One region of the Sphingomonas sp. BL-S-30 genome, then DNA from elsewhere that is predicted to be linked to it. Evidence: predicted binding sites of a transcription regulator. Region 1 holds the regulator's gene; the other holds the start of a gene.
The links. Region 1 encodes LexA, which represses DNA repair genes until DNA is damaged. Its sites were predicted from a motif close to GTTCCNCNCTTGTTCT; they were not measured.
Positions count from the first base shown of each region.

Region 2: uvrA (excinuclease ABC subunit UvrA) is a predicted target of LexA. The motif match lies at 4,858-4,873, and genes of this name have one in related genera.

Region 1 covers NZ_CM145481.1:1,338,167-1,345,723, forward strand. The annotation lists gene ACZ1I5_RS06230 (hypothetical protein) at 1-109, opposite strand, end outside; gene ACZ1I5_RS06235 (citrate synthase) at 109-1,392, opposite strand; gene gltX (glutamate--tRNA ligase) at 1,415-2,860, opposite strand; partial or broken gene ACZ1I5_RS06245 (ComEC/Rec2 family competence protein) at 2,889-5,066, shown strand; gene lexA (transcriptional repressor LexA) at 5,071-5,748, opposite strand; gene ACZ1I5_RS06255 (molybdopterin molybdotransferase MoeA) at 5,805-6,980, opposite strand; gene ACZ1I5_RS06260 (MFS transporter) at 7,149-7,557, shown strand, end outside.
Region 2 covers NZ_CM145481.1:3,410,120-3,417,676, forward strand. The annotation lists gene ACZ1I5_RS15880 (hypothetical protein) at 1-1,296, shown strand, start outside; gene uvrA (excinuclease ABC subunit UvrA) at 1,809-4,847, opposite strand; gene ACZ1I5_RS15890 (cupin domain-containing protein) at 4,949-5,422, opposite strand; gene ACZ1I5_RS15895 (alpha/beta fold hydrolase) at 5,437-6,357, opposite strand; gene ACZ1I5_RS15900 (LysR family transcriptional regulator) at 6,475-7,374, shown strand; gene ACZ1I5_RS15905 (DUF6265 family protein) at 7,371-7,557, opposite strand, start outside.

The DNA of each region.
Region 1 (7,557 bases):
CGATCATGAAGCTGGACGCCGGCCACTGGATGTAGCCGGTGCCCTGGCCGATCCACAGCAGCCCCATCAGCAGCACGAGGATGCCGCCGATGGTGACTGCGGTGCGCATCACCGGCTCGCGACCGGCGTGTAATCGCGCTGCGTCGGGCCGGTATAGAGCTGACGCGGGCGACCGATCTTCTGCGCGGGATCGGAGATCATCTCGTTCCACTGCGCGACCCAGCCGACGGTGCGGGCAAGGGCGAAGAGCGCGGTGAACATCGTCGTCGGGAAGCCGATCGCCGACAGGATCACGCCCGAATAGAAATCGACGTTCGGGAACAGCTTCTTCTCGATGAAGTATGGATCGTTGAGCGCCATTTCCTCGAGGTGGAGCGCCACGTCGAACACCGGATCGTTGACGCCCAGCGCGCCGAGCACTTCGCGTACGGTCTGCTGCATCACCGTCGCGCGCGGATCGTAGTTCTTGTAGACGCGGTGGCCGAAGCCCATCAGGCGGAACGGATCGTTCTTGTCCTTGGCGCGCTCGATATAATGCGGGATGCGATCGACCGTGCCGATCTCGCGCAGCATGTTGAGCGCCGCCTCGTTGGCGCCGCCATGCGCCGGGCCCCACAGGCAGGCGATGCCGGCCGCGATGCAGGCGAACGGGTTCGCGCCCGACGAGCCGGCGAGGCGGACGGTCGAGGTCGACGCGTTCTGCTCATGATCGGCGTGCAGGATGAAGATGCGGTCGAGCGCCTTTTCCACCACCGGGTTCACCACATAGGGCTCGGCCGGGACGCCGAAGGTCATGCGCAGAAAGTTGCCGGTGTAGGACAGGCTGTTGTCCGGGTAGAGGAAGGGCTGGCCGACCGAATATTTATACGCCATCGCCGCGATCGTCGGCATCTTCGCGATCAGCCGGTGGCTGGCGATTATGCGCTGGTGCGGATCGGTGATGTCGGCCGAATCGTGATAGAAGGCGGACAGCGCGCCGACGATGCCGCACATGATCGCCATCGGATGCGCGTCGCGACGGAAGCCGCGATAGAAGGTCGCGAGCTGTTCGTGCAGCATGGTGTGGCGCGAGATCGTATAGCTGAAGCCTTCGAGCTCCTTCGCGTTCGGCAGTTCGCCGTTCAGGAGGAGATAGGACACTTCCATGAAGCTCGACTGCTCGGCGAGTTGGCCGATCGGATAACCGCGGTGGAGGAGCACGCCCTCGTCACCGTCGATATAGGTGATCGCCGAATCGCAGCTCGCCGTCGAGGTGAAGCCGGGATCGTAAGTGAACATGCCCGTATCGGCATAGAGCCGGCGGATATCGATGACGTCGGGCCCGGTACTGCCAGACATCACCGCATAGTCGTGCGCAGTTCCTGCCACGTCCAGCTTCGCGGTGTTGCTCATCGATATGTCCTTTCTCGACCCGTCAGGCAGTCATCCGGTCGGCGATGCGGCCCAGGCTTTCGTCGCGCCCGAGCAACTCGAGCACGTCGAAAATCCCGGGTGATGTCTTGCGCCCGGTCAGCACTGCCCGCAACGGCTGCGCGACCTGCCCAAGTTTCACCCCCGCATCGTCCGCGACCCGGCGGACCGCGTCTTCGAGAGCCTCTGCATCCCAGTTGGCAACCGCGTCAAGAGCGGCATGCAGACGCGCCAGCAGCGCCGGTGCGTCGCCGGAGACGAGCGATGCTGCATCCGCGTCCATTTCCAGTGGGCGCGTGCGAAAAAGAAAGGCCGTGCCGGTCGTAAGCTCATTGAGATTGGCCGCGCGGGGCTTCAACGACTCCATGCTGCGCTGTAGCAATTCGGCCTGCGATTCGCTGATTTCGAAACCGAGTCGCGGGATCACCAGCTCAGCCAGTCGCGCATTGTCGGCGCTGCGGATGTAATGACCGTTCAGGTTCTCGAGTTTCTTCAAATCGAACCGACTTGGTGATTTCCCGACATCCGCCAGGTCGAACCACTCGGTCGCCTGCTCGCGGCTGATGATCTCGTCGTCGCCGTGCCCCCAGCCGAGCCGGAGCAGGTAGTTGCTCAGCGCCTCGGGGAGGATGCCGAGTTCGTCGCGGTAATATTCCACCCCGACCGCGCCGTGGCGCTTCGACATCTTTCCGCCGTCGCTGCCGTGGATCATCGGGATATGGGCGTAGACCGGCACGGGCCAGCCCATCGCCTTGATGATCGGCAGCTGCCGGAAGGCATTGTTGAGATGGTCGTCGCCGCGGATGACGTGAGTCACGCCCATGTCGTGATCGTCGACCACGACCGCGAGCATATAGGTCGGTGTGCCGTCGGACCGCAGCAGGACGAGATCGTCGATCTCCTCATTCTGCACGGTGACCGATCCCTGGACCTGGTCGACGATCGTCGTCGCGCCTTCCTTGGGTGCCTTCAGCCGCACGACGAAGGGCGCGCCCTCGGGTGCCTTGGATGGATCACGGTCGCGCCAGCGGCCGTCATAGCGCATCGGCTTGCCGGCGGCCTTCTGGCTCTCGCGCAGTGCGGTCAGTTCGTCGGCGGTCGCGTAGCAGCGATAGGCATTGCCCTGCTCGACCATCTGATAGGCGACCTCGGCGTGACGCTTGGCGCGCTCGAACTGGAAGACGGTGTCGCCGTCCCAGTCGAGACCGAGCCATGTCATCGAGCTGAGGATCGCGTCGATCGCCGGCTGGGTCGAGCGGGCGCGATCGGTGTCCTCGATGCGCAACAGGAACTTACCGCCATGATGGCGCGCAAACAGCCAGTTGAACAACGCGGTGCGCGCGCCGCCAATGTGCAGATAGCCGGTGGGCGACGGCGCGAAGCGCGTCACCACTGCGGATGTGTCGGGCGTGCCGGTATCGGCCGCCGCGGTATCAGACCTTGCGCCCAAACGCGCTTGCTCCCAGACTTGAAAATCGATGGCCAGTACAGCCGCCGAGGCCCCTAGCACGCGACCCCGGCTCCTTCAAATCGGGGCTGGCGAGCGGTTGCGCAAGGTCAAGGCAGGTCTGGAGCTGTGGCTCGAAGCCGAGCGCGACCAGCTTTTCCTGTGGGTGCCGGTGTCGTTCGGCGCGGGGATCGCCGCGTGGCTCGTGTTGCCTGATCCGGCATGGTGGTGGACGCTGTTGCTCGCGCTGGCCGGCGTGGCGTTGTTCGCGATCGCCATCGGGCGCGGCGGGCGGGCCGGGCGCGTGGTGGCGGTGGGGTCGCTGCTCGCGGCGGCGGGGCTGGCGCTGATCTGGTGGCGGGCGGAGAGGTCGGACGGACAGGTGCTGGCCCGTCCGGTGATCGCGACCTTCGAAGCGCGGGTGGAACGAGCCGAGCCGCTGCCGTCGCGCGATCTGGTGCGGTTGCGGTTGACGCCGGTTCGTGTCGTGGCCGTTCCGGCGCGTCCCGGACACAAGGACACGCGGCCGCTGCCGACCTTGCCGCAGCATGTCCGCGTCAACCTCGCCGAGGCGGATGTGCCGGCCGGGCTGTCGCGGGGCGCGACGATCCGGCTCGGCGCGCGGCTGATGCCGCCACCCCAGCCTGCGGTGCCGGGGGCGTATGATTATGCGCGTGTCGCCTGGTTCGATGGGATAGGCGCTACCGGGCGTGGCTTCGGGCCGGTCAGCATCGTCGGCCCGGGTGCGTCCAGCGGTGCGGGCCTGCGCGAAAGGCTGTCGAAACACATCCAGGCGAGCGCGCCGGGCGGCGGCGGGGCGATTGCGGCGGCGCTGGCGACCGGGGACCAGGGCGGCATCTCCGAGGAGGATGCCGAAGCGATGCGCCGGTCGGGGCTGGCGCATCTCCTATCGGTCAGCGGGCTGCACATCACTGCGGTGGTCGGCGCAGTGATGCTATTGGTGTTGCGGTTGCTCGCGCTCAGCCCGTGGCTGGCGCTGCGTTTCCGCCTGCCGCTGATCGCTGCCGGGGCGGGTGCAGTGGCGGCGATCGGTTATACCTGGCTGACCGGTGCCGAGGTGCCGACGGTCCGATCCTGCGTCGCGGCGCTGCTGGTACTGATCGCGATGGCGATGGGGCGCGAGGCGATTACGCTGCGGCTGGTCGCGGCCGGCGCCTTCATCGTGCTGCTGCTCTTCCCCGACGCGCTGGCCGGGCCGAGTTTCCAGCTCTCCTTCGCGGCGGTCGCGGCGATCGTCGCGCTGCACGAGCATCCGCGAGTGAAGGCATGGTTCGCGCCGCGCGAGCAGGCGTGGTGGCAGAAGCTCGGGCGCACGCTTCTGTCGCTGCTACTGACCGGCGTGGTGGTCGAGCTGTCGCTGATCCCGATCGCGCTGTTCCATTTTCACAAGGCGGGCATTTACGGCGCGGTCGCCAATATCGTCGCGATCCCGCTGACCACCTTCATCGTCATGCCGCTCGAAGCGCTGGCGCTATTGTTCGACCTGGCGGGGATTGGCGCGCCCTTGTGGTGGCTGACGGCGCGGTCGCTCGATCTGCTGCTGTGGATCGCGCATGCCACCGCGAGCATCCCCGGATCGGTTGCGGCGCTACCGGCGATGCCGGGTGGGGCTTTCGGGCTGATGGCGTTCGGCGGACTGTGGGTCGCCTTGTGGCGGACGCGATGGCGGCGGCTCGGCGGCGTGCCGTTCGCGATGGGCGCTGCCTGGGCGCTGACGACGCCGACGCCCGACCTGCTCGTCACCGGCGACGGACGGCATGTCGCGATCCGGACGGCGCGGGGCGGGCTGGCGCTGCTGCGTGATCGGGTCGGCGACTACACGTCGGACATGCTGGCGGAGAATAGCGGGGTGGACGGCGAGCCCCTGTTCCTCGCCGATCAACCAGAGGCGCGGTGCAGCCGCGATCTCTGTCTGGTCGAGCAGAAGGCGGGCGGCCGGAGCTGGCGGATCCTCGCGACGCGGAGCGCCTATCTGGTGCCGGCGGGCGAGCTGATCGCGGCATGCGCCACCGCCGATATCGTGGTCAGCGAGCGCTGGCTGCCCGATGGCTGCCGCCCGCGCTGGCTAAAGCTAGACCGCGACATGCTGGCCAAGACCGGTGGTGTCGCGGTGACGCTGCGTACCGGCCATGTCACCACCGTGTTGCAGCCGGGCGACCGCCACCCCTGGCGGGTGGCGGCGCCCGTCCCGGTCAGACGTAGCGGCGGAGCAGGCCGGCGAGCTTACCCTGCACGCGCACCTGATGTGGAGAATAACGCTGCGGATCATAGGCGCGGTTCGCCGGATCGAGGCGGATCATCGCGCCTTCCTTCCGGAAATATTTGAGCGTCGCTTCGCTGTCGTCGATCAGCGCCACGACGATCTCGCCGTCGCGCGCCGTGTCGGCGCGACGGATCAGGGCATAATCGCCGTCGAGGATGCCGGCATCGACCATCGAGTCACCCGAGACCTCGAGCGCATAATGTTCGCCGCCGCCGAGCAATGCGGCGGGCACCGCGAGCATCGACTGGCCCTCGAACGCCTCGATCGGCACGCCGGCCGCGATCCGGCCGTGCAGCGGAATCTCGATCACGTCGTTCGCCGGCTCGGGGAGCTTCTTCACATTGCCGGTCGGCGCGGCGGCCGCAGCGGCGCCCTTGCGCACTGCCTCGGGCCGTTCCGGCATGCGCAGCACTTCGAGCGCGCGGGCGCGGTTGGGCAGGCGGCGGATGAACTTGCGTTCCTCCAGCGCGCTGATCAGGCGGTGGACGCCCGATTTGGACTTGAGGTCGAGCGCCTCCTTCATTTCCTCGAACGAGGGCGAAACGCCGCTCGCCTCGAGCCGGTCGTTGATGAAGCAGATCAGCTCGTGCTGCTTGCGGGTAAGCATCCCAATTCCTCCGTCGGAACAGACTGGGAACGTTTATGCAATGTTCCGGTGCCGTGTCAAGCGAATGGAAGGATTTCCACCACCTCGCCGGCGCCGAGCGCCGGTGCATTGGGCGCGCGGACGATCAGGCAGTCGGCGCGGGCGAGCGTCAGCAGCATCGAACTGTCCTGAATGCCGGCGGCGAAGACATGGCCGTCGCGGATCGCGGCGCGCAGATAATCCTGGCGGTGGTCGTTCGCCGGCAGGTCCTCGCCGAGGATCGCGGTGGCGGTGCGCGGGAACGGATCGGGCGCGCCCGCCATGATAGCGATCAGCGGGCGGAGGAACAGGAAGGCGGTGACGAAGGCCGAAACCGGGTTGCCCGGCAGGCCGAGCACCACCGCGCCGCCGAGCCGGCCCGCCATCATCGGCTTGCCCGGGCGGAGCGCGATCCGCCAGAAATCGATGCTGCCGCCCGCGGCAGCGAGCGCCGGGCGGACCAGATCGTGGTCGCCGACCGAGGCGCCGCCGGTGGTGACGAGGATGTCGGCATCGACCGCGGCAAAGGCAGCGGTGGTTACATCGAGCCGGTCGGGCAGGATGCCGAGGTCGATCACCTCGACGGGCAGGTCGGCGAGCAGCGCGGCCAGCATGGCGCCGTTGGACTCGGGCAGCACTTCGTCCGTCAGCGCGCTGCCCGGTACGACCAGCTCGTCGCCGGTCGCGACGATCGCGACACGAAGGCGGCGGGTGACGGGGAGAGCGCCGTGCCCGCCGGTTGCCGCCACCGCGATCCGGGCCGGGGTGAGGCGCGCGCCCTGAGGGATGAGCAGGTCGCCGGTGGAGAAGTCGAGGCCCTTGCGGCGCGTGTTCTTGCCCCAGGCGCCGGGCCCTTCGCCGGTGAGGAGGATCAGGTCGCCCTCCTGCCTTGCCTCCTCCTGCACCAGCACGGTGTCAGCGCCGGCGGGCATCGCGGCGCCAGTGAAGATACGCGCCGCCTCCATCGTGCCGACCTCGCCGGCGAAGGGCCGGCCGGCCGCGCTCTCGCCGGCCAGGGTGAAGGGGCCGGGCAAGTCGGCGAAGCGGATCGCATAGCCGTCCATCGCCGAAAGGTCGCTGGCAGGTTGAGTGCGCAGGGCGAGTATGTTGCGGGCGGTCCAGCGTCCGGCTGCCTCACGCAGGGGCACGGTCTCCATCTCGACGGGAGGGGCAAGTGCGAACAGGCGGGCCTGGGCTTCGGTGACGGAGATCATCCCGCATCCCTATCCGGCGGGGCGCCATGGGTCGAGACGGCAGGCGTGTCAGTTACCGCTACCATCTTGCAAACGAGTGTTATAGCAATCGCTTCGGTAGCAGACTGGCCGCGATCAAGTCGGCGGGGTGCTTCGCATGGCCATGGGCCATGTCACGGGGGAAGATGCATGACGCAAGCACCGGCGCCTGACGCCTATAATCGTACTGCCCTGTTCTGGATCTGCGTGCTGGCGCTGTTCACCGCCGCGGTCGCCTTTTCGATGCGCACCGCCGCGTCGGATGCGATCCGCCAGGCCGTGTTCGATCCGATCGACCCAGCGAATTCGGGCCGGATGATCGGCGGCGCGCTCGGCGCGGCGTTCAGCGGGTTCGCCTTTTCGCTGCTGGTGCTGAGCCCGTTCCTCGACGTGATCGGGGCGAAGCGGGTGCTGTTGCTGGCGGCGTGCAGCTTCGTCGCCGGATCGCTGCTGATGGTGCTCGCCCCCGGCATGGGCAGCGGCGCGGGCATCGGGACGCTGGTGACGCTCGGCATGGCGCTGACGGGCGTGGGCTGGGGCTGCACCGAGGCGTCGATCA
Region 2 (7,557 bases), 2.1 Mb from region 1:
GTGCCCGAAGGGCGCTTTCCGACGAATATCGGCTCTTCAGTAATGCCCGCTCCTTTGAAAGGGGTTGGCCAGATTGGAGATTCCTCGGGAAATTGGCGGGCGCCAAAATTCGACCTGATAAGGCAGGCACCATCAGCTTTGGGAACATATTCATCGCCCGACACCGCATTCAATGGTGATTGGCGTCACGCCGCTGGAGAAGAGTACCGCATCTACGGCGCCGCTACGCTCGGCCAGCCTTCTACGGGATACCAATTCACGCCCGAGGCATCGCCGCATTATCTTTCGATCTACAATGCATCCGGCTGGAATCAATCAACGTCAGGCAATGACGGGCGCACGGCGGCGGTCGGCTATCGCATTCAAAGCTATCAGGCGGGGCAAGGCGATCTGATCAATTTCAGTGGTACGTGCTTCGTGACGGGGCAACGAGCCGGCGCCACCAATTTTCTCGCCAACCCCGCGTGCAGCCTGTTCGCGGGCGATGCCTTTGCCGGTCAAGACGGAGTGTATCTCAATCCCATCGAGATCAATCTCGATGACCAAGGCAATGACGTTGCTGGCATCGGTGCGGTGTTCAACCTGCGGCGTACAAGCGCGATCGGGAATCTCGGCACGATGTGGGCAGGCGTCAGGCTGCAGCAGCAAGGCATCGGAGCTGTCGACACCGCGTGGAGCGCCACCGGCAAATATCGGTTCGGCCTCGATTTCTCAGGTGCGACGTTCGGCACCGACCAAGCCGCGCTCACCATCGCGAGGGGCCAGCGCATTTACGGCAACACAACCAATTCGGACCCCAACCTTCGCTTTCCCACTGCACTCGGAAACGACTGGATATCCAATGAAGCGACGATCCAAGGCTGGGAGTTCGTCGTTGCCGGCTCCAGTCAGCTTCAGATCAACGCGTCGCAGGTTACGGCCCTTCAGCCGGTTGCAGCCGTTGCCCTTACAGGGACCGCGAACAACTCGGCCGTCACACTTGCCGGACCTGGTTTCGTCGGCTCCGGAGCCTCCGTCGCCTGCGCAACAGGCCATAGCTGCGATCAAGTCTCCGGGACTTATACACTCAATACGGGCAGCGGCTCACTCTCAATCGGCCCTGTCCTAACGCTGACTTTCGGGATCGGACGGGGCCGTATTCCGAACTGCGCCATCAGCCTGCAAAGAAATGGAGCACCGCCCACGCCCCTCCTTGTCGCCAAGGTCGCGGCGACGTCTGGCATCACGTTTTATCCCGGTGCGGCTCTGACCGCTTCTAGCAGCTACAGTCTCGACTATTTCTGCGGCGGATCGTGACGGATTGACCCTCGCCTGATGTGAGGCGTCGTGAAGTCACTCACAACGCCTCACGCTCATGTGAAAACGATCTCGAAACAGCGCATTCTCGAAGGATTCTTTCATCTCCGCCATCCCTCGTCACGGGAATAGTTGGATGTGGGATGAACGCAGACGACGTTTGCGGGGGTAGTAAGAGAGAAGCGGCGACGGTGATACCGACTGGTCGAACTTTGCTTTTCTTTCCTTCGGAGAAAAGCAACCCTTCGACATGCTCAGGGCGAGCGGAGAAGGTGATCTCAGATTCCAGCCGCTCGTTTCATGGCCTCACTCGCGGGCGAAGGGCGGAAGGCAGCTTCGAATTCGGGTCGATGCAGACCCTCTTGCTTGCCCCCTGCCTTCTGGCGACTCGGTGATTTCGCGGGTGTCACACTCAGCCTTCCGCGGCTGCACGGCTCCCTCCCCTCCTTCTGACTGAGAGAGAGAGAGAGAGAGAGAGAGAGAGAGAGAGAGAGAGAGACTAGGGAGAGAAATTATTCCGCCGCCACCCGCTCCCGCCCGCGCTCCAAGAGCGGCGCGAGATATTGCCCGGTGAACGATCCCTTGGTCTTCGCCACCTTCTCCGGCGTGCCCTCGGCGACGATCTCCCCGCCCTTCACGCCGCCCTCCGGCCCGAGGTCGAGCACCCAGTCGGCGGTCTTGATGACATCCAGGTTGTGCTCGATGACCACCACCGTGTTGCCCTGGTCGACCAGGGCGTGCAGCACTTCGAGCAGCTTGCGCACGTCCTCGAAATGCAGGCCGGTGGTGGGCTCGTCGAGGATGTAGAGGGTCTGGCCGGTCGCGCGGCGGGACAGTTCCTTGGCCAGCTTGACGCGTTGCGCTTCGCCGCCCGACAGAGTCGTCGCCTGCTGGCCGACCTTGACGTAACCGAGACCGACCTCCGCCAGCATCGCCATCTTGTCGCGGATCGGGGGGACGGCCTTGAAGAACTCGACCGCGTCCTCGACCGTCATGTCGAGCACGTCGGCGATCGACTTGCCCTTGAACTTCACCTCGAGCGTCTCCCGGTTGTAGCGGGCGCCGTGGCACACGTCGCACGTCACATAGACGTCGGGCAGGAAGTGCATCTCGATCTTGAGCAGGCCGTCACCCTGGCAGGCCTCGCAGCGGCCGCCCTTGACGTTGAAGCTGAACCGGCCGGGCTTGTAACCGCGCGCCTGGCTTTCCGGCAGGCCGGCGAACCAGTCGCGGATCTGCGTGAAGGCGCCGGTATAGGTCGCGGGGTTGGAGCGCGGGGTGCGGCCGATCGGCGACTGATCGATGTCGATCACCTTGTCGAGATATTGCAGGCCGCTGATCTTCTCATGCTTGCCGGCGAGCACGCGCGCGCCGTTGAGCTGGCGCGCGGCGGCGGCATAGAGCGTGTCGATGGTGAAGCTCGACTTGCCCGAGCCCGACACACCGGTGATGCAGGTGAAGGTGCCGAGCGGCAGGCTGGCGGTGACGCCGCGCAGATTGTTGGCGGTGGCGTTGTGCACCGTCAGCTTCTTGCCGTTGCCCTTGCGTCGCGTCGTGGGCACCGCGACCTCGCGTGTGCCGTTGAGATAATCCGCGGTGACGCTGCCCGTCGACGTCAGGATGTCGTCGAGCGTTCCCTCGGCCACGACCGCGCCGCCATGGACGCCGGCGCCGGGGCCCATATCGATGATGTAATCGGCCGAGCGGATCGCATCCTCGTCATGCTCGACCACCAGCACGGTATTGCCGAGATCGCGCAGGCGCCGGAGCGTCTTCAAGAGCATGTCGTTGTCGCGCTGGTGCAGGCCGATGCTCGGCTCGTCGAGCACGTAAAGCACGCCCGAGAGGCCCGAGCCGATCTGCGAGGCGAGGCGGATGCGCTGGCTCTCACCGCCCGACAGCGTGCCCGAGGTGCGATCCAGGTTGAGATAATCCAGCCCGACATTGTTGAGGAAGCCGAGCCGTTCGAGGATCTCCTTGAGGATGCGTTCGGCAATGGCGTTCTGCTGCGTCGTCAGATCCGACGGGATGGCGGTGAACCAGGCGAGCGCATCGACCACCGACAAATGGGTGACCGAGGAGATGTCGCGCATGCCGATCTTGACCGCCAGCGCCTCGGGCTTGAGGCGGGCGCCGTGGCAGACCTCGCACGCGGCGCTGCTCTGGTACTTCGACAGCTCCTCGCGCATCCAGGCGCTTTCGGTCTGGAGCATGCGGCGGTTGAGGTTGCCGATGACGCCCTCGAAGGGCTTGCGCACGTCGTACGACTTCTTGCCGTCGATAAAGGTCAGCGTGACGGGCTTGCCGGCGGTGCCGTGCAGGATGATCAGCTTCACTTCGCCGGGCAGATCCTCCCAGGGCGTGTCGAGGCTGAAGCCGAATTCGCGCGCCAGGCTGCCCAGCACCTGCATGTAATAGGGCGAAGGCGGGTTGGATTTCGCCCAGGGGACGATCGCGCCCTTCTTGATGGAGAGCGCATGGTTGGGAACGACGAGTTCCTCGTCGAACAGCAGCTTCTCGCCGAGGCCGTCGCATGCGGGGCATGCGCCTTGCGGGGCGTTGAAGGAGAAGAGGCGTGGCTCGATCTCGGCGATGGTGAAGCCGGAGACCGGGCAGGCGAATTTTTCGGAGAACACGATGCGGTTGGCGGGGATGCCGGTGTTCTTCATCTTGCCTTCGGGGACGAAGGTCTGGGGGGCTTCCTTGACCTTACTCCCCTCCCGCTTGCGGGAGGGGTCGGGGGAGGGCGTGTCACCAAGGGCGGCGCTGCTTGCGGACAGGCCCTCCCCTAGCCCCTCCCGCGAGCGGGAGGGGGATATTTCGGCCACCGTCGTATCGACCAGATCCACATAGGCCAGCCCCTCGGCCAGCTTCAGCGCGGTCTCGAAGCTGTCGGCGAGGCGCGTGGACATGTCGGGGCCGACGACGAGGCGGTCGACCACCACCTCGATGTCGTGCTTGAATTTCTTGTCGAGCGCGGGGGCTTCGTCGATCTCGTAGAGCTCGCCGTCGATGCGGACGCGGGTGAAGCCCGCTTTCTGCCACTCGAGCATTTCCTTGCGATATTCGCCCTTGCGGCCGCGCACGACGGGGGCGAGCAGGTACAGGCGCGTGCCCTCGGGCAGGGCCATGACCCGGTCGACCATCTGGCTGACGGTCTGCGCTGCGATCGGCAGGCCGGTCTCGGGCGAATAGGGAATGCCGACGCGCGCCCAGAGCAGGCGCATGTAATCATAGACCTCGGTGACGGTCGCGACGGTCGAACGCGGGTTGCGGCTGGTGGTCTTCTGCTCGATCGAGATGGCGGGCGACAGGCCCTCGATATGGTCGACATCGGGCTTCTGCATCAGCTCGAGGAACTGGCGGGCATAGGCCGAGAGCGACTCGACATAGCGCCGCTGCCCCTCGGCATAGATGGTGTCGAAGGCCAGGCTCGACTTGCCCGAGCCGGACAGGCCGGTGATCACCGTGAGCGTGTCGCGCGGGATGTCGATCGAGACATCCTTGAGGTTGTGCTCGCGCGCGCCGCGCACGGAGATATGGGTCAGCATAGACCGTTATGTTCCATATTTGTTCGGATTCGGCAAGAGCCGCTACCGGGCAATATAGGAACGCGCGGCGCGGTTTCGAGCCGCGACCGTGTTGCTTTCGATCAAGGGCTCGCGCTGGCCTCGACATAGCGGGTGTCGGTCGGCCCGATGCCGGTGATGTAGAGCGTCACCGGATCGGCGCCCGTCCGGGCGAAATGGGCGACGTCGCCGGGTTCGGCGTAGAAGCTGCCGGGCGGGAGGGGCTTGAACGCGGCGTCCGGTGCCTTGTCGCCATAGCCGAAATACCAGGTGCCGGCGACGACGGTGGCGGTGCGATCGTCGCGGTGGCGGTGGGCGGCGATGCGGGTGTTGGCGGGGACGGTCAGCGCGATGGTGTAGAGGCCGGCCTTGGTCGGGTCGCCGGAGAGAATGCGGGTGCGGATGCCCGCCACGCCCGAGGTGCCGGCGCCGGCGCCTAGCATGGGCAGCGCGGCAATGTCGGCGGGGGCGAGGCGGAGGTGACCGCCCTCCCCCGACTGCCCCGCCCCTGTTTGGGCGGCGCTGGTGGCGGCGAGCGGCAGGAGTGCCGTCGCCAACCAGAGCCGCGCCTTCACTTGCCCGCGTCCAGGAAGCCGCGAACCAGCGTCACGGTCGCGTCGGGATTCTCTTCCATGATCCAGTGGCCGGAACCGGGGACCACGCCTTCGGTGACATTCTCGGCGCCGGCGCGCATCACCACCGCCATGGTCAGGCCGAAGCTCTTCTCGCCGCCGAGCGCGAGGACCGGCATCTTGAGCTTGCCGTTCGCGGCGAGCCAGGCGCGGTTGTCGATCGCGTCCTGATCGAAGGCGGCGAATTGCGCGAAGCCGGAGTGCATCGCGCCGGGCATGGCGTAGAGTTTTGCATAATGCTCGCGCGAGCCTTCGGTGAAATGCGCGGGCACCGCGGAGAATTCGTTCCAGAAGCGATCGAGATAGATGCGCTCGCGCCCCGCCACCAGCCGCTCCATGTCGGGCCCGCCGAAACGGAAATGCCAGAGCAGCGGGTTCTTGAGGATCTCCTCCCATGGGCCGACGCCGGGCACCGGCGCATCGATCAGCACGAAGCGGCCGACCCGGTCGGGGTGGAGCGCGGCAAAGGCGAAGCCGACCATGTTGCCGATGTCATGCGTGACCAGATCGGCCCTGGCGATCTTCAGCCGGTCGAGCACGCCGAGCACATCGCCCGCCTGATTCTTCTTGTCGAACCCGCCGGACGGCTTGGAGGACAGGCCGAGGCCGCGCAGATCGGGCACGATCACGGTGTGGTCGCGCATCAGGTCGGCCGCCATCGGCGCCCACATGTCGCCGGTCTCGCCATAGCCGTGCAGCAGCACGACCGCGGGGCCCTTGCCGCCGACCCGGACATGGATGGTCGCGCCGTTGGTGGCGATCTCCTCGGTATGGAAGGCGGCCGGATAAGGCGGCACCTGGGCGGCGGCGGGCGCCGCCATAATCAGCGCGGCGCCGGCGAGCATCAACGAACGAAGCATCGGATTTCCCCTGTTTGGGCGCCATCGGGGCCGCCCGTCTTGCCGAGGAAAATGATCGCTATCGGTTGTTCGGACTAGTAGCATAAAGCTGAAACTTGTGTCCGGGATAACCGAACGATGATGAAGATGGACGGGCTCAGCGCCTTTGCCGCGATCACTGAGGCCGGATCGATCAGCGCGGCGGCGCGGCGGCTGGGATTCGCCAAGTCAGTGGTGAGCGAAAGGCTGGCCGAGCTGGAGCGCACGTTGGGCACAAGACTGATCCAGCGCACCACCCGCAAGCTGACCCTGACCGAGGACGGCCACAGCTTCCTGCCGCGCGCGCAGCAGATCCTGTACCAGGCGCGCGAGGCGGCGGCGGAGCTGGCGCAGCGGCGGGGGACCTTGGCCGGGCCGCTCCGGGTATCGGGACCGGTCGGCTTCGGCATCCTGCATCTGGGGCCAGCGCTGAACCAGTTCCTGCGCGACCATCCCGATATCGACCTGACGCTGGAGCTGGACGACGGATTCGTCGATGCGGCGGCGAGCGGGTTCGACGCGGTGATCCGCCACGGTCCGGTCGGCGACACGCGGCTGGTGGCGAAACGGCTGGCGGTGACCCGGCGGGTGCTGGTCGCCACGCCCCGCTATCTGGCGGAGAAGGGCCGGCCCCGCACCCTGGCCGAACTGGCGGGGCATTGCGGCATCCTCTACGCCAATCGCGACGCCGACTGGCGCTTCGCCGGGGCGGACGGCTGGACGGTGCTGCGGCCGCGCGCCGCGCTCCGGGTGAACAACGGCCTGGTGATGCGCGATGCGGCGCTGGCCGGGCTGGGCATCACGCTGTTGCCGACTTTCTTCGTGCACGAGCAGTTGGCGAGCGGGGCGCTGGAGATCGTCGATATCGGGATCGAGGCGGAGGGCGCCGAGCTGTTCATCGCCTATCTGCGCGACCGCAGCGCCTCGACCAAGATCGCCGCGCTGACCGCGAGCCTCAGGCGCAGCTTCGGCGACCCGCCTTATTGGGACCGGGCTTAGTTACTCTTCCGCCGGAACGGGATGACCAAAGTGGCACGCTCCACGCCGCCGGGGCGGTCGAGGAAATAGACGGTGAAGCCGTCCGGCCCGGTGCGCTGGAAGGTGATGCCGTCGAAATAGAAAAGATCGCCGTCGCGCGCGACCAGCGGGCGATCGACATAGCCCTGCTGCGTCTCCCATCCG